One region of the Vibrio taketomensis genome, then DNA from elsewhere that is predicted to be linked to it. Evidence: predicted binding sites of a transcription regulator. Region 1 holds the regulator's gene; each other region holds the start of a gene.

Region 1 (7,362 bases):
CTCAAGTTTGTGGGATCAGGAAGGAAATCAATATATTGATTTTGCTGGTGGTATCGCAGTGAGCTGTTTAGGTCATTGTCATCCTGCTATGGTGAATGCGCTCACCGAACAAGGACAAAAGTTGTGGCACCTCAGCAATGTAATGACCAATGAGCCAGCGCTGCGTTTAGCCAAAAAACTGACTGATCTTTGTTTTGCAGACAAAGTATTCTTTGCCAACTCCGGCGCTGAAGCTAATGAGGCGGCGCTCAAACTGGCTCGCCGTTATGCTGCCGATGCTTTTGGGCCTGAAAAGTCACAAATCATTGCTTTTAAACAAGGCTTCCACGGTCGGACTTTCTTTACCGTTACCGTTGGCGGTCAAGCGGCTTATTCAGATGGCTTTGGACCAAAACCAGGTGACATTATTCACCTTGATTACAATGATGTGGATGCATTGCGTGCCCACATCTCCGATCGCACCTGTGCAATTATGATGGAGCCACTGCAAGGTGAGGGCGGGATTATTCCCCCCACTGCTGAGTTTGTACAAACCGTGCGTGAACTCTGTGATAAGCACAATGCACTATTGATTTTTGATGAAGTGCAAACAGGCAACGGTCGCACAGGTGAGTTCTACGCTTATCAAGGTCTAGGCATTACTCCAGATATTCTCAGCACGGCTAAATCACTTGGTGGAGGCTTTCCCATTGGTGCAATGTTAACCACCAATAAGTTGGCTGAGCACTTTAAAGTCGGCACTCACGGCTCCACTTATGGCGGCAATCCACTGGCGTGTGCTGTGGCGGAAGCGGTGATTGATGTTGTTAGCCAGCCACAAACGCTAGCAGGCGTCAAAGAGCGTGAAGCGCTATTCCGTCAAGGTCTGGAAGCTATCAACAATAAATACCACATCTTCAGTGAGATCCGTGGTAAAGGCTTATTGCTTGGCGCTGCACTTAATGAGCAGTGGCAAGGTAAAGCGCGCGATGTGTTAGTAGCGGCGGGTAAGCAGGGATTGATGGTATTAGTTGCAGGGGCGAATGTGGTGCGTTTTACTCCGTCACTAGTGATTACTCCACAAGAGATTGCTGAAGGGCTAGCAAGATTAGATAAAGCGATAGCGACTCTAGTCGAGTAGTTATTTCTAGATGGCCGCTGCTTGCCAATCAGCGGTCATTTCAATACTTATTTTTTGGCAGAGCTGCTGCAGGGAAAAGCGACCTTAAATATCACCATAAGTGTTTATTTAAGTGAGGAGGGAGTATCTATGTTAGTTGTTCGTCCAATCTCCATGTCTGATTACGATGCGCTGCACACCTGTGCGGTGGAATCTGGGCATGGATTCACTTCGTTACCGGTTAATCAAGAGCTACTGACCAACCGTATTACGCATTCCGAATACAGCTTTAGTAAACCCGATGTGACAGAGCCGGGTGATGAAGGCTACTTAATGGTGGGGTTTGATAGCGACACCGGTGAAGTGGCGGGCTGCACTGGAATAGAGGCGGCCATTGGTTGGGATGTGCCTTTTTATTCCTATCATATCAGTACTATTGTGCACTCATCACCAAAGCTTGGGGTAAATAATACCGTCAAACTGCTAACCTTTGGTAACAACTACACCGGTTGCAGCGAAATCTGCACGTTATTTCTGCGTGAAAAATTTCGTGGCGGACTCAATGGTCGATTAATGTCGAAATGCCGTTTTTTGATGATGGCAGAACACCCACATCGTTTTTCCAAAACCGTCTTTGCTGAGATGCGCGGTGTGTCTGATGCTGACGGTAATTCGCCATTCTGGCAGTGGCTGCAAGAGCACTTCTTCAGCATTGAATTTACCATGGCCGATTATCTTACTGGGATCGGAAAGAAAGGCTTTATTGCCGATTTAATGCCTAAGTTGCCGATTTACATAAGCTTATTAAGTAAAGAGGCGCAAGCGGTTATCGGGCAAGTGCATGAAAATACCAAGCCTGCGCTTAGCCTGCTTGAGCGAGAAGGCTTCACTTGTCGAAACTATGTCGACATTTTTGATGGCGGCCCTACTGTAGAATGTGATGTTAAAAATATCGAATCGGTACGTCATTCGTTTCGTGCCAAAGTAGAGATACGCGAGCATAGCAGTGATATCAACTATCTGATCAGCAATACCTCATTTGAACATTTTCGAGCCGTGACGACTAAGGCGGCTTATGACCAAGCGAGCGACTGTGTGATTATTTCGCCTGATGCTGCTAAAGCGCTACAAGTAGAGCAGGGCGATATGGTGCGTATGTTGGCGCTATAAAATACCCATTGCTTGAGTAACAAGGAGAGTCGTTATGACACATTGGATAGCAGGTCAGTGGATTGAAGGTGTTGGTGAGCCTTTTGCTTCGGTGACACCTTATGATGGTGAAATGGTGTGGCAAGGGCATAGTGCTAGTGCTGAACAAGTTGAAATGGCGGTTAGCGCCGCACGCAGTGCATTGCTTGAATGGAAAGCCATGCCCATTTCCGAGCGAGAAGCTGTGGTATTGCGTTTCGCTGAATTGGTGCAAGCCAATAGTGAGCAGATAGCCCAAGTCATCGCCAAAGAAACCGGTAAGCCTTTATGGGAGGCTCGCACTGAAGCATCGGCAATGGCAGGCAAAATTGCCATATCAATTAGGGCTTACCATCAACGCACCGGAGAAACGCAGCGAGAAGTGGCTGGCAACCAAGTGGTGCTGCGTCATCGTCCACTTGGGGTGATGGCGGTATTTGGCCCCTATAACTTCCCTGCTCACTTGCCAAATGGTCATATAGTTCCAGCGTTGTTGGCGGGCAATACTGTGGTATTTAAACCCTCGGAACAAACCCCATTGACCGGTGAGATTGCAGTGAAGTTATGGCAACAAGCAGGCTTACCTATTGGAGTGCTGAATCTTGTTCAAGGCGCTAAACAGACGGGTATTGCGCTTGCGGAAGCTAAGGGTATTGATGGCCTGTTATTTACAGGGAGTGCCAATACCGGTCATCTTTTGCATCGTCAATTTGCTGGGCAGCCGGACAAGATGCTGGCGCTGGAAATGGGCGGCAATAATCCACTAGTCGTTTCTGAATATTACGGCGATATTCAAGCTACGGTCTATACCATTATACAATCGGCATTTTTAAGTGCAGGTCAACGCTGCACGTGTGCGCGTCGTTTGTATGTGCCGCTTGGTGAGGCTGGTGATGCGCTGTTATCTGCATTGGTGACAACCACAACTAACTTGACGATCGATCAACCGTTTGCTGAGCCTGCGCCTTTTATCGGTCCACAAATTTCCACTCATGCAGCCAAGGTTTTACTGGAAGCACAAAAGCAATTGCAGCAACTAGGCGGAGTCAGTCTACTTGAAGCACAAGGTGGAGACGCTGCGTTTGTCAGTCCGGGAATTATTGACGTTACCTTAATCGAGTCGCTACCCGATGAAGAGTACTTTGGCCCGTTATTACAGGTGATTCGCTATCAAGAGTTTGAGCAGGCAATTGTGATGGCAAACGATACTCGCTTTGGTCTTTCTGCAGGGTTGATTTCTACTCAAGATCAAGAGTGGCAATATTTTATCGAGCATATTCGTGCCGGCATCGTGAATCGCAATAGACCACTCACGGGTGCTAGTGGTGATGCGCCCTTTGGCGGACCGGGCGCATCGGGCAATTTACGTCCTAGTGCTTTCTATGCGGCGGATTACTGCGCTTACCCGATGGCTTCAATGGAGGGGGAGTGCACGGTGTTGCCGGAAATATTAAGTCCAGGGATTCGGTTTGATTAAGAGGGGTGGCGAAGTTTAGTGACCCATATCGTGAGTTGGAAATAAATTGATTAGCTTGCTGATTACTCAACTAGACTAATAATCAGTTCCAGCTATTCAGCCCAATTTGACAAGGAGTTGCCATGATGTCGAATTCACTGACGCCTAATGATCTGTTTCAATCATTGTGGCATGACTATACCGAACGCTTATGTCCTTCTGCTGGCAACGTACATCGCTTGCTGGAGGAAAATGAACCCCTCATCAATGACCATATTGCACTGCGCACCTTTAATCTAACATCTGTCAATTTAGAGGTGCTGGCACAACCATTTATCGAGTTAGGTTACCAAGCGTCTGGCGATTATCAATTCGTTGCCAAAAAGCTGGTGGCGAAACACTATCAGCATGCTGATGCAAATTTACCGAAAGTGTTTATTAGTGAGTTAAAGCTGGAAGAGTGTTCAACGCAGTTACAGCGAATCGTCAAGCAATTGGTTGAGCAAATTGAGCCTCAATATATGCAGGGCAGCGAGTTTCTCTATGCTGGGCGACCATGGCAGTTAACCCATCAAGAATATATGCTACTAGCAGATGAGAGCGAATATGCAGCATGGGTAGCAGCACATGGCTATGGTGCCAATCACTTTACCGTAAGTGTTAATCAATTGACTCAGTTTGCTGAGGTGCAACAGGTTAATGATTATCTTAAGTCATCAGGGTTTGTCATCAATCAATCCGGTGGTGAAGTGAAGGGTTCAGCTGACGTTTTACTAGAGCAATCCGCTACCATGGCTGATAAAGTTCAAGTCGAGTTTGAGGATGGTGTGGTGTTATTGCCCGGTGGCTTTTACGAGTTTGCTAAGCGCTATCCAATGCCTAACGGCGAGCTGTATTCCGGTTTTGTCGCCGCCTCAGCGGATAAGATATTTGAGAGTACCAACTCTTAAGAAAAAGCCACCCGAAGGTGGCTTTTTAAATGTTTGCTTACTCACATCCGTGAATTAGCGAGTTCCGTACACAACGATCGTTTTACCGTGAGCAGAAATTAGGTTTTGCTCTTCAAGCATTTTCAGAATGCGACCTACGGTTTCGCGAGAACAGCCAACGATTTGGCCGATTTCTTGGCGAGTGATCTTGATTTGCATACCGTCAGGGTGCGTCATCGCATCAGGTTGTTTCGCTAGGTTTAGTAGCGTTTGTGCAATACGACCAGTTACATCTAGGAATGCTAGGTCACCCACTTTTTGGCTAGTCACTTGTAGACGACGAGCCATTTGCGAAGACAGGCGCATTAGGATGTCTGGATTAACTTGAATCAGCTGACGGAATTTCTTGAATGAAATTTCAGCAACCTCACAAGGAGATTTAGCACGAACCCAAGCGGTACGCTCTTGATCTTCTTCAAATAGACCAAGCTCACCGATGAAATCACCTTGGTTTAGGTAAGAAAGGATCATTTCCTTACCTTCTTCGTCTTTGATAAGTACCGCAACAGAGCCTTTAACGATGTAGTACAACGTTTCAGCTTTTTCGCCCGCGTGAATTAGCGTGCTTTTTGACGGGTACTTATGAATATGACAGTGTGAAAGGAACCACTCTAATGTTGGATCGGTTTGAGGTTTACCTAGAACCATAATATCTCACTTCCTCTGCAGGGTACGCTTGCGCTTTCCATGTTTTACCTATGCCCAATTGGGATAACTAGGATAAGAGCACTTATCTGGTGCTGCAAGCTATCTTGTGTTTCGGCTACAAATAGTATCCTTTTTCCCGAATCATTTCTTGATTTTAATCGGGTAGTCGCTGAAATTTTGTACGCAAAAACGTGCACATGATCACGGTATGAAAAGTAATCGTGTTTATATACAACCAAGTGATACCAAAATACCAATCTTGGAGTGTTGGCGCTTTTAGTCAGCGTACTTTTGCATGCAGAGGAGCGCTAGCAAAAACGCGTATTTTATGGCGGGTTGGCTATACAACTTGTCAGCCAATTTTTCCGGTTTCTATCAGTTGCTGTAGGATTGGCCGAACGATTAATTCCATCGCGAAACTCATTTTTCCCCCCGGCACAACAAGCGTGTTATGACGAGACATAAATGAGCCATCAATCATTGCCAATAGGTAAGGGTAGTCGACATTTTTGAAGCCGCGTAGGCGAATTACAACGAAGCTTTCATCTAGGCTCGGAATACCTTTCGCATCAAGTGGGTTTGAGGTATCGACGGTCGGTACGCGTTGAAAGTTGATGTGAGTACGCGAAAATTGCGGAGTAATATAGTTTAAATAGTCATCCATTGATCGCACAATCGAGTCCATCACCGCTTCACGAGAGTGGCCTCGATCTCGAGTATCGCGCACAAATTTTTGAATCCATTCAAGGTTAACGATCGGCACCATGCCGATTAGAAAGTCGACGTGCTGTGAAACATTCACCTCACCATCGACGACACCACCATGTAAACCCTCATAGAAAAGCACATCACTATTTTCCGGTAGTTCTTGCCATGGCGTAAACGTACCAGGCATTTGGTTGTAGGGGACGGCTTCATCAAAGGTGTGTAAATAGCGGCGTACTTTACCTGTGCCATCAGCACCGTATTGACGGAAAAATTCAGCGAGTGCGGGAAAATCGTTGGCTTGAGGGCCAAAGTAGCTGATGTGTCGACCTTGCTCACGAGCTTTGCGGATCTCAATATCCATCTCTGGGCGTGTAAAACGATGGAAACTATCCCCTTCAACCCATGCAGGTCTAATGTCCATCATATTGAACATTTTACGAAAAGCTTCAGAAGTGGTGGTAGTTCCTGCCCCGGATGAGCCTGTTACGGCGATAATTGGATGCTTAGCTGACATGACAAACCCTGTCTAAATAACGTTATTGTTTGTTGTTATTTTGCGATGATCTCGATTAGAGCATCACCGTTTTCAGCTACTTGGTATAACACACAAAGGTTACATTTTTAAACTTTTATTTAAAAAGCGTAAAGCAGTTAAAACTTCTGCTTGAGTTGAATATCGACCGTCTCGTGTAATTCAGAAAAAACAATCACAGCTTCACCGGTTTGCAATTGAGCTTTCACTTGATCAACTTTATCTTGCAGAGAGATTTCGACTTCGCCGTAATCAGTACCCTCACGGAGAACGAATTCGCGGATAAGATTATCAAGCGTATCGGGTGCAATCTCTTGCCAAGGAATAATCATAAAGACCTCTTAATTCTATGATCGTATTTCTATCAGCGGGTGGGCAGCGTATATCGCTGCCCTACATTATGCGGTTTTCAGTGCTTGATAGTAAGCAGGAAGTGTTTCCTCTAACCAGAAACGAGGCTTGAGCATAGAGCCAGTTACAAAGCCGACATGACCGCCATTGTCCATTAATCGATAATCGATGTTATCTGGCAGAACAAAATGGGGTATTACCGCATCAGTCATGAAAGGATCATCTTTAGCGTGAATGATCTGAGTTGGTAATTTGATTTGCTGTAGGCGGTGGATACCGGAGCAGCGTTGATAATAATCTTCAGCATTTTTAAACCCATGCAGAGGGGCGGTGACAAGATCATCAAAATCAGACAGTTTGGTCACACGTTTGATGCTCTGATAGTTGAGTC
Region 2 (7,362 bases), on a different replicon from region 1:
TGCGTTTTTCTGCGTCGTAACGTTTTGCAGTGTAGCGAGATTGTAGGTCAGCAATAATTGGGTGAGTCATCGTCGTATCCTGTATTTTTCTATTCAGAGTTTTTATATTCTTGAGGGCGTTTGCCCTGTCAACGAAATGCATTCTATGAGCGAATGTGGGTGAGAGAAACTAGCTAGCGGTTGAAACATTATCAAAGAAATATTGATAATCGAAATAAATCAGATGGTGCTACGCTGAATTAGAGCGAGATAAATCAAGGTAAGATCACATGGATGAAACGAGCAAAGACAAAGTAAAACAACTTTTGATTGCCACCCGTTTTGGTGTTTCGGCATCGGAGATGCCGATTATTATTGGCGTTGAGCAGCAAATGGGCTTAGACATTATCGAGCAATTGAAGGCGGAAGGTGAGGATATTCACTCACTTGGCATGGGCTCCAATCCGCCGGAATTAGTCTTGTATTCGATTGGTGAAATCGAACCCTAATCTGTTGTTATTCGTATTCGGCCAGTTTGACTAGCGTTTCAGCCGTCGCGACAGCTTGTTTGCGGGTGGTGATATTGAGCTTTTGATACAGGTTACGAATATGAGTTTTAATTGTGGTTCCCGCTACATCGAATTGCTGGGCAATTTGATCGTTACTCATTCCCGCATAGATCAATCCAAGAACCTGCCATTCACGTTGGGTGAGTGGACTATTGAGCACGGCTTGAGGTAATGCTTGTTGGCTTAGCAAGCGCGTCACAAATGGTTGGTCGAAATGTATTTGGTGGTTGCGTTTCACGTGCGCATTGACTTGCAGCAGTTGTTCGACTCGGTGTCGAGTCAGCTGATCTAATTGTGCCTGTAACGATGAGCTCCTAAACATTGGGGCAAACGCGTCGAAATCATGCAAATATTCACCAAATAGGCCGCTTTGACTCACCGCATTTAACGAATCCAATAAAGCTAGATTGCCGTTTTGGCGGCTCACAAGTGCTTGTAGTACCGTATTTTTTATTTGGTCAGTGATAAGTTGGTGCTGAAACGCTTGCTGCTGAAGTTGATGCAAAGTGTCGGCCGCTTGACTGTTCAGTGATAAATAGAATTGTGCACGAGCAATATTGCGTGATTGTAATTGTGTGACTTGGTTGTGATTGCGGCTCGGAGCTTGCGCGTGGTTAAGCCAAAACCGAATAGATTCATCGTCTTGCGATGTTCGCCAATAGAGCAGTAAAGCTAAATCAATGGAAGCTCGCTGCCCATCATCGATGTTGACTAAAGTAAGCTTCGCATCGAGCTCTCCATAGTATCGACGAGCTTTGCTTAGATTGTGGGTGATGAGTGCCATGCGTATTAGCAGAGCGTAACATTGCAGGTGAATATGATCGCTTAGTTCTGCGTGAGGCTTTATTAATCTCAAAATCAATGCCTTGGATTCAGAGACTTTACCCCAGCTCAGCAATAATTCTGCACGGTGAACAATAATGCGCGCCTGCCAATCGAGTTGATCGGGTTGCAATAAGTTAAGCGCTTTCTCTTGTAGATCAAACGCTGCCTGAGGGTAGCCTTGCGCTAAAACAATCTGACTTTGTTGCAGCACTGCCCAAATAACATAATCACTGGTTTGATATTGGCGCGCCAATTTTTCACTTTGTTGGGTCAAGGGCAGGGCGCGTTGCAAATGTCCTAGTTGAAAGTTCGCTTGAGCAATGACGGATGTCGCGACAATTCGATTGTAGTAAGCATCAGTACCAAGTTGACTGAGCGCTTGTTGGGCAAGATCCAAAGCAATTTGGGGATTATGCTCAAGTGCAATCTTCGCTTTCAGCGTTAGCAGTTCGCTATGCTGATGCAGGCTTAACTCTTGCTCTGATATCGCGTCGAGTTGTTCGGTTAATTTTTGATGGTCACCCAACTCGCACATGACCCACGCATGCAGTAGGCGCAGGGAAAAGTCTCGCTCAATCATGATGCAAGGAAGAGCAGACAAGGCTTGCTGCAATTGAATGACCTCACCTTTATTAAGCCATTGCCAACCATATTGATGAATAATCTCTTTGGTGAGCAGATGATCTTTGGCCTCATGTGCATGGTGAAGCGCCAGTTGATCATTGCCGATTTTTAACCAGCCTTTTGCTGCACGTTGATTGAGAGTGCTCTCCAACTGTGGTTGTCGCAGGGTACGTTCATGATTGAGAAATTGAGCAAATAAGCGCTGAAAGCGATACCAGTTATTTTGCGATGGTACCGATTCAATAAACAAGCCGTGATTGAGTAGCGTTTCAAGCATTTGGTAGCTATCAACATGCTGCGTAACTTCACGTGCTAACGTTGGGTTAAAACGTTCAAGAACGGCACATTGGAGCAAAAAGCTTTGTGTGTTGTGGTCGAGATCGCGAAAGATCTCTTCGATCAAATATTGCCATACTGCTTGAGTATTTAATTCGGGTGTCACTTGCTCTGGGGCGAATAAGTCTTCTTCTTGAGCTGCTGACAATTGCAAAGCGAAGAGTTCAAGTGCCGCTGGCCAACCATCGATTTGATGGTGTATTTGCGCCATTTGCTGTTGGGATAAACGGCGAGTCATTTTTTGTTCTAGAAAGTATTCTGTCTCTTGCTGAGTAAACGCCAGTTCTGTCGGCGTAAACTCAAGTAGTAAGCCTCTTACGCGCAATTTGCCTAACCCAATATTGGGCTGTGTCCGGCTAGTCATGACCAACACTAATTTGGGTGGGAGCAATGGGATAAAGTCGCGCAACGCATCAAGAATCGATTTCTTTTGGATATGATGAAAATCTTCTAGTACCAAGTAACAAGGCTTTTTTAGTGTGTCGATCTGCGCTAATGCATGGCTAAATGCAGAAGTTAAATCAAAGGGTTCAATGTCAGATTGAGGAGCCAATTGATAATCAATGGCTTGTTGTAATGCGGCGAGAAAATAATTGGCAAACTGTTGAGGCGCATTGTCTTGCGGACCGATGTTAAACCAACCAATGTTTTTTTTACTTTTTAGCCAGTGAGTTAGAGCGCATGTTTTGCCATATCCGGTAGGGGCACGAAATAGCACAACCTTTGCATTTGCCGCATGCTCTAAACGCTGTTCTATTTTGGGGCGTGAAACGTGAGCGGTTAGGCCGCCTGGTTGACAAAGTTTTGCCGCGATCCACATGCCGATATTGTCCTTCTATCAATGGGATAAAATCATCCTGATTTGGTGTCAGCATCGCGCACTGAGTACAAAATATCACCTAAGTTTTTGTTCTACGCCGTCTGGGCGTGACGTATCTCACAATAAGTGCGATTTTAGACATGTTATCGGTTAAATCATCTCCTCTTTGTTACGGTCTCTTTCGGCACTACGGTCGATGAAATGTGATCAATTTCTCGTAATGACACTTTGTCGTCGCTTTGTCATCGAGAACCTTATCTTTTCACAACTAAGCTAAATCATGAGTGTTCAAGAGAAATGTCACGTTTAGTGATGAGTGAATACTTGGTTGGTGTGATCTATGTTGCGGTTTGAAGGTGAACGGTTATCTACGCCTTTTTATCTACGCCCTGTTTTGCTGTCTGTAGGATGATGCAACTAGATTCACCCCTTTGCAGGATAGTGCTAGGAAAATAAGAAGAGAATTCATCGATGAAACCAACACAGCAAAAGCAGTTTGATGTAGCTTCATTCCAAAAAAGTGTCAAAAACCACCTCAGTTCAACGTATGCGACGACCGTCGAACAGGCTTCAAGCCGTGCATGGTATCTCGCGATGGGACGTGCTCTGGGGGAATACACCACACTCGATTTATTACATACCGAGCAAGACCCAAGAATTCTGAATGCGAAAAGCGTTAACTATTTGTCGCTTGAGTTTCTGATTGGCCGTTTGACGGGGAATAACCTGATCAGCATGGGCCTGTATGAACAAGTTGCGCATGCGATGGAAGAGCTCGGGCAAAATTTAGCCGACTTGCTTGAAGAAGAACGCGATCCGTCACTGGGTAATGGTGGTCTTGGTCGCCTTGCCGCTTGTTTTATGGATTCGTTGGCGGCTCAAGAATACCCAAGTGTTGGCTACGGCTTGCACTATGAATACGGTTTATTTAAACAATCGTTTGTCGATTGCCACCAGAAAGAAGCTCCGGATGCTTGGTGTGGTGTCGAAGGGTATCCGTGGGAGATTGCTCGTCCAGAATTAGCGCAAGAAATTGGCTTTTTTGGTCACGTAGAAGTGACGATGGATAATGGTCGAGAGCAGCGCCGCTGGGTTCCGGGTATGACAGTAAAAGCCATGCCATGGGATATTCCTGTTGTTGGTTATCAAAGTGAAACGGTTTATCCACTGCGTTTGTGGGAATGTAAGGCCATCGCCCCGTTCTCGCTAGAGAGTTTTAACAATGGTAACTACTTTGAAGCGCAGCATGCTCTTATCGATGCGGGCAACATTACCAAGGTTCTTTACCCAAATGATAACCATGAGAAAGGTAAAACACTGCGTTTGATGCAACAGTACTTCCATAGTGCAGCATCAGTGCGTGATATTCTGCGCCGTCATGAGCAGGCGGGGCATACACTGGCCTCATTGCCTAAATACGAAACCATTCAATTGAATGATACACACCCAACCATTGCCATCCCTGAGTTGATGCGCATCTTTATCGATGAAAAAGGCATGAGTTGGGATGAAGCATGGTCGATCTGTTCAAAAACATTCGCCTACACCAACCATACGCTATTGCCAGAAGCACTTGAGACTTGGAGTGAATCACTGATTCAACGTTTGTTGCCAAGACATATGGAAATCATATATCAAATCAACCATTTGTTCTTGAAAGAAGTACGTGCGAAATGGCCTGATGATGTATCGAAACAACGTAAGTTGTCGATCATTCAAGAAGGTTTCCACCGCATGGTACGCATGGCAAACCTATGTGTGGTTGGCTCTTATGCGGTTAACGGGGTGGCTGCATTGCACTCTGAATTGGTGAAACGCGATCTTTTCCCTGAATTTAATGAGCTTTATCCAGGTCGCTTAACCAATGTGACGAACGGTATTACACCGCGTCGTTGGTTGAAATTCTGCAACCCAGCTTTAAGTGCCTTGATCACTGAAAAATTAGGTGACCAGTGGCCTGCCGATCTTGATCAACTTGAAGCGCTATCGCAGTACGCAGATGACGGCGAATTCCAACAGCAGTTTATGGCGGTGAAAAAAGCCAATAAGCAACGTTTGGCTGATTGGGTTAAACAAAATATGGATATCGAGCTCGATACTAATGCGATTTTCGATGTGCAAATTAAACGTCTGCATGAGTACAAGCGTCAGCATTTAAATATGTTGCACATACTGTCGATGTATCACCGTTTAATTAATGATCCTGATTTTGACATGGTGCCAAGAGTGTTTATTTTTGCCGCCAAAGCAGCACCGGGTTACCACTTGGCGAAAGAGATCATTTACGCCATCAACAAGATTGCGGAAAAAGTGAATCACGACCCGCGCATCAACAACAAACTGAAAGTGGTGTTCTTGCCGGATTACCGCGTCAGCATGGCGGAGATCATTATTCCTGCCGCCGATGTGTCTGAGCAAATTTCAACCGCCGGTAAAGAAGCGTCAGGTACAGGTAACATGAAGATGGCGCTCAATGGTGCCTTAACCATCGGTACGATGGATGGTGCTAATGTTGAAATCCGCGAGGAAGTGGGAGATGACAATATCTATATCTTTGGTTTAGAAGTAGATGAAGTCGAACGCCTGCATGCGTCAGGCTATAACCCTTATGCTTACTACAACGCCGATCCACTGCTCAAAGCATCACTAGAGTTGCTGGTGGGGGATGAATTTACTCCGGGTCAACCGGGTAAACTGGCTGCGACATACCATAGTTTGCTCGACGGTGGTGATCCATACCTAGTGTTGGCGGACTTTGCCTCTTACGTGGAAGCGCATGAGGCGATTGATGCTCAATATCGAGATCAAACCGGTTGGGCGAAAAAAGCCATTCTCAATACGGCGTTAGTGGGTAAATTCAGTTCTGACCGCAGTATTCGTGATTACGTCAATAATATTTGGCATTTGGAAAGCGTCAAACGATAACCAGCAGAAGGCCATCTTTAACGATGGCCTTCGGAGAGCTCAATGCTAAATCAAACGGTTCTAAAACAAGCTGCGCAAGCAGCCAATCTTGCCGATTCTTATCTTGATGCTTGGGGCAATAAGGCCTTTGTGTCGAGTGAAACGTTAGAGCGCTTACTCACAGCGCTTGGCTTCGATACGTCTAGCGATCAAGCGTTGCTGGCGAGTGTAAATAGTAAAAGCCAGCGCCCAGTCCTTGCTCCTGTGATTGTGTTGCGCGAAGACGAAGCAAACGAATACCAACTTTATCTTGATGCTAAGCAAAAGCTTAATGATTTTAGTTGGCAGATTACCACGGAGCAGGGTGAGGTCATTAAGGGCAAAGTGACTGAGCAAGTGGTACGTGATGAACGAGCCAGTGAACAAGGGGTAACTCTCACTTTGCCAAACGGTTTGGCCTGGGGTTATCACCAGCTTACCGTCACAAAGAAAGCCCAAAAGTCACCGTTCAACGCCACCCTGATTGTTACGCCACGGGAATGCTTTAAGCAGAGCGCATTGCAACAAGGCAAAAAAATGTGGGGCCCTAGCGTTCAACTCTATACGCTCAAGAGTCATCACAACTGGGGGATGGGTGATTTTGGGGATTTGAAGCAGCTGGTGGCAGAAATTGCATCACGCGGTGGAGATTTTGTTGGTCTCAACCCAATTCATGCGCTTTTCCCAGCCAACCCTGAAGCGGCCAGTCCCTATAGCCCATCGTCTCGCCGCTGGCTAAACGTGCTTTATATCGATGTCGCTTCGGTTCCTGAATTTGCATTATCAGTTGATGCGCAGCAAGTGGTCGGCAGTAATGAGTTTCAAGCCCGTTTACAGCAGGCTCGCGACTCTCATTGGGTTAACTACACAGAGGTTGCAAAGCTTAAGTTAAGTGTTTTACCACTGCTGTTTGCGGAGTTTAAACAGCGCCATCTAGATGCCAACAGCCTACGTGGCGAGCAGTTCCTTGAGTTTGTTGAGCAAGGCGGTGACAGCTTATTGCAGCAAGCTGCGTTTGATGCGTTGCATGCTCACTTGTCTCAGCAACAGGAAGGTATTTGGGGCTGGCCGGTTTTTCCTGAACAGTATCAGAAATTCGATGCTCCGGCCGTGCAAGCCTTTATTGAGCAACAGCGCGACCAAGTGCACTTGTACATGTACATGCAATGGTTAGCGGATTGCCAAATCAACGAAGCGCAACAATTGGCGCAAAGTAAAGGCATGGCGATTGGTCTTTATCGCGATTTGGCAGTTGGTGTTGCCGAT
Region 3 (7,362 bases), 370 kb from region 1:
GCTGAGTCAAAATCAACAAAGTTAGTGAAAACGATAGTGTTGTCACCTGCCGCTTTGATCTGCTCAAGCGTAGCTTCAAATAGCGCAGGAATACCCGTCGCTTTTACTTTCTTAGTAATACCGCAGTTGGCGTAGATATCAGCAATCTTACCGATTGATACCACTTCACCTTGTTTTTCATCAGCAAGTTTTTGCAGTACTGTCGCTGCAGGCGGCTCTACTGAAAGATCGCGGCGGTTACCAGTACGCTCAAATTGACCTTTACCAGGGCCGATAAATGGACGCGCAATGACACGGCCAATGTTGTAATCTTCAAGCTCTTCACGGGCGATTTGGCAAAGTTCTAATAGTCGATCTAAACCAAACGTCTCTTCATGACAGGCAATTTGGAATACTGAGTCCGCTGAAGTATAGAAAATCGGCAAGCCCGTTTTCATGTGCTCTTCACCAAGATCATCCAGCACTTGTGTACCTGATGCGTGACAGTTACCAAGGAAACCGTCCAGACCTGCGCGCGCTAAAATGCGATCGGTCAGCTCTTTCGGGAAGCTATTGGCTTTATCAGTGAAGTAGCCCCATTCAAACAATACCGGCACACCTGCAATTTCCCAGTGACCAGATGGGGTATCTTTACCTGAAGATAGCTCTGCTGCATGGCCGTAAGCACCGATGATTTCCGCATCAAGGTCAAGACCCGGCGCTGTGCGACCAGTTGACTCTTTATGCGCCATCGCCAAACCGAGTTTAGACAGATTTGGTAGTGATAGCTTACCGCTACGCTTATCGTTATTCGCTAAACCTTGCTCACACTGATCCGCGATGTGGCCTAGCGTATCTGAACCGACATCGCCAAACTTATCAGCATCTGCTGTTGCACCAATACCAAATGAATCTAGGACTAAAATAAATGCTCTTTTCATTACTTATTCCTCAGGCCCACTTGGTTGATTATCACTGTAAGCAGGCCTTGTTAAAATTAAATGTCTTCAGCGCGAATTTGGCAGTACACATTAGGTGTAGGTGTGTACTCACCACCAATAGTCATCGCTTTACGCAGCGCTGTTGCAGCGTCTTGCCATTGTTGTTCATTGCGCGCATGAATCACGGCTAATGGTTTGGTTTCATCGGCAACTTCACCAAGGCGAATAAAACCATCAAAACCTACCGCATAATCGATAACGTCAGTTGCGACGCGACGACCACCGCCCATTGCCACGACAGCCATACCAATTGCACGAGTATCCATTGCTGATACCACGCCACTTTCTTCGGCAAAGACTGGCTTGATGATTTCCGCTTTTTCTAGGTAATTGTCGTAGTTCTCAACGAAATCAGCAGGGCCACCAAGGCCAGCAACCATTTTACCGAAACATTGTGCCGCTTTACCGTTGTCTAGCACTTCCATCAACTTCGCGTTCGCTTCTTCAGTATCTTGAGCAAGTTTGCCCAATACTAGCATCTCAGCACATGAGGCTAGGGTGACTTCAAGTAAGCGAGGGTTACGGTATTCGCCCGTTAGAAAGCGTACCGCTTCGCGCACTTCTACTGCGTTACCCGCTGAAGATGCTAACACTTGGTTCATATCAGTAAGGATGGCTGTCGTCTTCGTACCAGCACCATTCGCTACCGCTACAATAGATTTCGCAAGCTCTTCAGATGCTTCGTAAGTCGGCATAAATGCGCCAGAGCCTACTTTTACATCCATCACGAGCGATTCAAGACCAGCTGCCAGTTTTTTAGATAGAATTGATGCGGTGATCAACGAGATGTTGTCTACGGTAGCTGTGATATCACGAGTCGCGTATACACGTTTATCAGCTGGCGCTAAGTCGCCAGTTTGACCGATGATTGCGACGCCCGCCTCTTTGGTCACTTGACCAAACACATCATTGGTTGGGGTTATATTGTAACCTGGAATCGCTTCCAGTTTATCGAGTGTACCGCCAGTGTGGCCTAAACCACGGCCAGAAATCATTGGTACAAAGCCACCACATGCCGCCACCATTGGGCCAAGCATCAGTGAAGTAACGTCACCTACACCACCAGTTGAATGTTTATCAACAATCGGGCCACCGAAATTCATATGGCTCCAATCGATCACCATGCCAGAATCGCGCATCGCACACGTTAGGGCAATTCGCTCATCCATGGTCATCTCGTTGAAGAAAATCGTCATCGCGAATGCTGCGATTTGACCTTCAGATACAGTGTCGTTGGCAACACCTTGAATAAAGAAGTTGATTTCGTCAGCGGTCAGTACTTCGCCGTCACGCTTTTTACGAATGATCTCTTGAGGTAAATACATTAGTGCCTCCCAAACTCCAGTGAGTAAGGTTGTAAGGTAAAGAGGTAGAGATTGAAGCGGTGACTAGCACCACTTCATCAAACAGACTAAATTTCTACGCTATCTTCTAAATAGTTGGAGCTGCAACTAGGCTGCCAGTAAATTAGCTCTATGAGCATAGATAACTATGTGATTAGAGATAATTTATGCAGCAAACGACGTTGCAGCTTCTAATATGACGAAGATATTAGTAAGCAGCTGGATCCGCTTTTTCGTCTGTCACTTCTAATGTATTAAGCAGGTTAGTTAACAGGCTTGACGCACCGAAACGGTAGTGACGAGCATCAACCCAGTTATCACCAAGAATTTCATCAGCCATTGCTAGGTATGCTTGTGCATCTTCTGCAGTACGCACGCCACCTGCTGGTTTGAAACCAACCGTTTCAGCAACGTTCATATCGCGAATCACTTCTAGCATCATACGTGCGTATTCTGGTGTTGCGTTTACTGGCACTTTACCAGTTGAAGTTTTGATAAAGTCAGCACCTGCTTCGATACAGATTTGCGATGCTTTCTTGATCAGTGCTTCTTCTTTTAGCTCACCAGTTTCGATGATAACTTTTAGCAGTACGCTATCGCCACAAGCCGCTTTACATTGCTTAACTAGTTCAAAACCTACTTCTTCGTTACCAGCAATCAGTGCACGGTATGGGAATACCACGTCTACTTCGTCTGCACCGTATGCGACTGCAGCTTTCGTTTCCGCTACTGCGATTTCGATATCATCGTTACCGTGAGGGAAGTTAGTTACCGTCGCAATACGTACTTCTGGCGTACCTTGTTCACGTAGTGTCTTCTTAGCAATAGGAATAAAGCGAGGGTAAATACAGATCGCAGCTGTGTTGCCTACTGCTGTTTTCGCATCATGACAAAGTGAAATTACTTTCGCATCTGTGTCGTCGTCATTAAGCGTCGTTAGGTCCATAAGTTGAAGTGCACGTAACGCTGCTGCTTTTAAATCGCTCATTTCTATCTCCGATCAATATTCAAAAATATGACTGTTTCTTATGCTCTGTGAGTATAGGCAGAGAAACAGTGATTGATGAACGGACTTGGTTCCTTGAAGACTCGGTGGCAAATAGCGAATTTGCCCCAATTGCTTTCCTTGTCACCGCACAGTACCAATTTGGCCTATGGCACAACAATCTTCGATTGCGGTGTCTTTAAACGCACAGAAAACTAAGCAAGGCTTATTCTCTATGCGGATTTGAGTAACTCATTTACTCAAAGGTAAACCTTTATTGTTAACTTGAACAGCAATAAATAGCTTCAGGTTAATCAACGTTCGCTACCTTATAAAGAAACCTCATAAAACTGTAGTAACAAATAGAGCGCAAACGGTTTGTATCTCAAAATTTTTACTGGTGAATTCACCGAGTAAATACAAAAAATGCCCCGTAGCATCAAGCTACAGGGCATAATTTAATCATAACAATTGCGTCTATATAAACGGGCTCGAATTACATGCCAGTTAGGCTTAGACAGAAGCCTGCAATTGTTGCTGCCATTAGGTTAGATAATGTACCAGCAAGAACCGCTTTCATACCCATACGAGCGATATCGCTACGACGGTTTGGCGCTAGGCTACCTAGACCACCTAGTAGAATCGCGATAGATGAAAGGTTCGCGAAACCACATAGAGCGAATGAGATAATCGCTACAGTCTTAGGTGATAGCTCAGCCATTACAGGCGTGAAGTTTAGGTACGCTACGAATTCGTTGATTACCAGTTTTTGACCGATAAATGAACCAGCAGTGATCGCTTCATCCATTGGCACACCGATTAGGAATGCTAGTGGAGAGAACACGTAACCTAGGATAAGTTGTAGAGTCAGATCCGGCATACCGAACCACTCACCGATACCACCAAGCATACCGTTGATTAGCGCGATTAGACCTACGAACGCGATTAGCATTGCACCAACGTTTAGTGCTAGTTGTAGACCTGCTGCTGCGCCGCCTGCTGCTGCGTCGATAACGTTAGTTGGTTTGTCGTCACCACCGTCCATCGCCGCTTGAATGTCTTCTTCTGGCGTATCTGTTTCTGGCATTAGGATCTTAGCAAATAGAAGACCACCAGGTGCTGCCATGAATGATGCTGCTACTAGGTACTCTAGAGGCACGCCCATTGACGCGTAACCAGCTAGTACACCACCCGCTACAGATGCTAGACCACCACACATTACTGCGAATAGTTCTGACTGAGTCATCTTAGGAACAAACGGACGAACCACTAGAGGTGCTTCTGTTTGACCTACGAAAATGTTTGCTGCAGCAGACATAGATTCCGCACGAGAAGTGCCCAGAGCTTTTTGTAGACCACCACCAAGGATTTTAATAACCCATTGCATAATGCCTAGGTAGTACAGAACTGAAATCAGCGCTGAGAAGAAAATCAGTGTTGGAAGTACTTTGAACGCAAAGATAAAACCAATGCCTTCTACAGAGAAGTTAACTAGGTTACCAAATAGGAACTCGATACCATCGTTACCATAGTTGATAACGTTTGATACACCTTGAGAGAAACTGTTTAGTAGGTCGCGACCCCAAGGAACATAAAGTACAAATGCACCAAGGATAAATTGGATAGCAAATGCGCCACCCACGGTTCTAAAGTTAATAGCTTTGCGGTTTGATGAGAATGCATATGCAATTGCAAGAAGCACTACCATACCGACTAGACTCATAAACAGGCTCATAGTTTATGACTTCCTTATGTTATTTGTTGGCGTGTTACAAAATGGAGCTCAAAAGCGCGGTGGATTATACTGATCGCAAGGATTAAAAGTAGTATCCATATCGCACTTTTTACCACACAGCACGAACTATACATTAACAATTGAGACATGAATCACAAAACGCAACCGTTTAACTTGGCTGAATTTACAAAAAGCACACTCAGCGACCTATCAAATTAAACAGTTTGGTAGCGTTTTCTGTCATTTTTTGCGTAATCGTTTGCTCTGACTCTTGCCTTAGGGTTACGCAACAAGCCAGAACATCCCGAACCATTTTAGGCTGATTGGGCTGACCTTGATAGCCAAAAAGCGGCATATCAGGTGCATCCGTTTCTAAAACGAGAGCCTCTAGAGGTAAACATGCAACAGCGTTGCGAGTTTTATTCGCGCGTTGATAAGTAATCGTACCACCAATTCCCAAACTAAAGCCTAAGCGCACAAAATCCATTCCTTGCTCATAACTACCGCTAAAGCCGTGCACGATTCCACCACGAGATAAAGGGTATTGCTTTAAGAGCTGAATTAACTCTTGATGCGCTTTACGCACATGTAATAGCACTGGTAATTCAAACCGTTGAGCCAATTTTAACTGTGCGATCAAAACTTCGGTTTGTAGAGCTTGGTTATCACGTCCGTGGAAGAAATCTAAGCCGCACTCACCAATGGCGATACAATCTGCACCCGATTCCAGCTTGGCTTGCATCAAATCGAACTCAGCTAGACTCTCTTGCGTTACAAACATTGGATGAATGCCGATGGCCCATTCCACAGATGAGTATTTTTGGGCGTAATTCGCTATCGTTGGCCAATTGCTAGCGTCAATACCAGGCACAATAATATGTTGCACACCACAATTTTCAGCCTGTTTAACCGCCGCTTCGACCCCGATACCTCGGGCGCTCAATAGATCTAAATGGCAATGTGTATCAAACACTCAGTCACCCTTATCCCAATTGCATCGTTCTTAACTTATCAAGTATATCGCTATTCCATTAACCAATAGCTTAATTATAACGAGCTCAATCATGGCGAAAAAAAGGGAGTTACATGTCACTCCCTTTTTTATTCATTCGTTTACTGCTCTTCGCGTTTAAATACTAACTCGGTTGGCGTCGATTCCTGCTCAACAAAGTAGTAACCCGCCACGTTAAAATTGGTTAAGTCAGCAACGCTACTGATGCGATTTTCAATAATATAACGAGCCATCATGCCGCGAGCTTTCTTCGCATAGAAACTGATCACCTTATACTGACCATTCTTGCAATCTTTAAAGATTGGCGTGATCACTTGTGCATCCAAGGCTTTTGGTTTGACGGCTTTAAAGTACTCATTCGACGCGAGATTGATCAGCACATTATCGCCTTGCTCAGCAATCGCTTGATTAAGCTTTTCAGTGATCACATTGCCCCAGAACTGGTAAAGGTTACTGCCTTTGTCATTGACAAGCTTCGTGCCCATTTCAAGACGGTATGGTTGCATCAAATCAAGAGGCTTAAGCAAACCATAAAGCCCTGACAACATGCGCAGATGCTGTTGTGCATAATCAAAGTCATCGTCTGACAGTGTTTCAGCTTCAAGGCCGGTATAGACATCACCTTTAAAGGCTAAAATGGCTTGGCGAGCGTTCTCAGTGGTAAATGTTTCACTCCACTCTTGAAAACGTCCCACGTTCAAATCGGCAATTTTATCACTGACTTTCATCAAGCTCGCCACATCGGCTGGCGTTAGCTGACGGCACACATCAATTAACTGCTTTGAGTACGCAATCAACTCTGGTTGCGTGAACTTTTCAGTCGCAAGTGGCGACTCGTAATCTAGGGTTTTCGCAGGGGAAACAACTATCAGCATGACTTTACTCTATCCTTATTCTTCTCTTTACTTAGAGTACAAAAAAAGCCACGCATTGTCTGCATGGCTTTTTTGATTAGTTTAATCGTTCAAAACTATTAACGTTTTGACTCTTCTGTCGGCGGATTATCCCAAATACCCTCTTCAAGCTGTGATTTCAGCTCAGGGTATTGGTTGGCATCAAACGTAGGCAGTTTGCCTTCTTGAAGCTGACGGTTGTAGTCTTTCGCCAGCTTAATCACCGTGCCTGACAGCAAAATAATCGCCACTAAGTTTACGATGGCCATCATACCCATAGATACGTCCGCGAGTGACCATACAACTGGTAGCGATGCTAACGCACCAAACATAACCATACCAAGTACGACGATACGGAAGATACCTAGACCGGCTTTGTGGTTGTGCTCAAGGAACAGTAAATTTGTTTCTGCG

What was found. The regulator CRP, encoded in region 1, controls carbon source genes, mostly activating them, when cyclic AMP is high. The targets are predictions, from matches to a motif close to TGTGANNNNNNTCACA.
Region 2: the regulator CRP is predicted to act here: its motif matches at 3,356-3,371, upstream of Vt282_RS14190 (glycogen/starch/alpha-glucan phosphorylase).
Region 3: the regulator CRP is predicted to act here: its motif matches at 5,185-5,200, upstream of Vt282_RS02880 (NupC/NupG family nucleoside CNT transporter).

The regions. Positions count from the first base shown of each region.
Region 1 is NZ_AP019649.1:235,431-242,792, forward strand. It holds gene Vt282_RS01100 (aspartate aminotransferase family protein) at 1-1,120, shown strand, start outside; gene astA (arginine N-succinyltransferase) at 1,250-2,269, shown strand; gene astD (succinylglutamate-semialdehyde dehydrogenase) at 2,304-3,764, shown strand; gene Vt282_RS01115 (DUF1338 domain-containing protein) at 3,902-4,693, shown strand; gene crp (cAMP-activated global transcriptional regulator CRP) at 4,748-5,380, opposite strand; gene Vt282_RS01125 (phosphoribulokinase) at 5,733-6,602, opposite strand; gene Vt282_RS01130 (YheU family protein) at 6,740-6,952, opposite strand; gene Vt282_RS01135 (hydrolase) at 7,019-7,362, opposite strand, start outside.
Region 2 is NZ_AP019650.1:87,830-95,191, forward strand. It holds gene Vt282_RS14175 (NAD(P)H-dependent oxidoreductase) at 1-70, opposite strand, end outside; gene Vt282_RS14180 (hypothetical protein) at 270-488, shown strand; gene malT (HTH-type transcriptional regulator MalT) at 496-3,153, opposite strand; gene Vt282_RS14190 (glycogen/starch/alpha-glucan phosphorylase) at 3,625-6,078, shown strand; gene malQ (4-alpha-glucanotransferase) at 6,121-7,362, shown strand, end outside.
Region 3 is NZ_AP019649.1:607,425-614,786, reverse strand. It holds gene Vt282_RS02895 (phosphopentomutase) at 1-920, opposite strand, end outside; gene deoA (thymidine phosphorylase) at 977-2,305, opposite strand; gene deoC (deoxyribose-phosphate aldolase) at 2,532-3,311, opposite strand; gene Vt282_RS02880 (NupC/NupG family nucleoside CNT transporter) at 3,805-5,043, opposite strand; gene Vt282_RS02875 (TatD family hydrolase) at 5,243-6,016, opposite strand; gene yaaA (peroxide stress protein YaaA) at 6,157-6,930, opposite strand; gene Vt282_RS02865 (alanine/glycine:cation symporter family protein) at 7,029-7,362, opposite strand, start outside.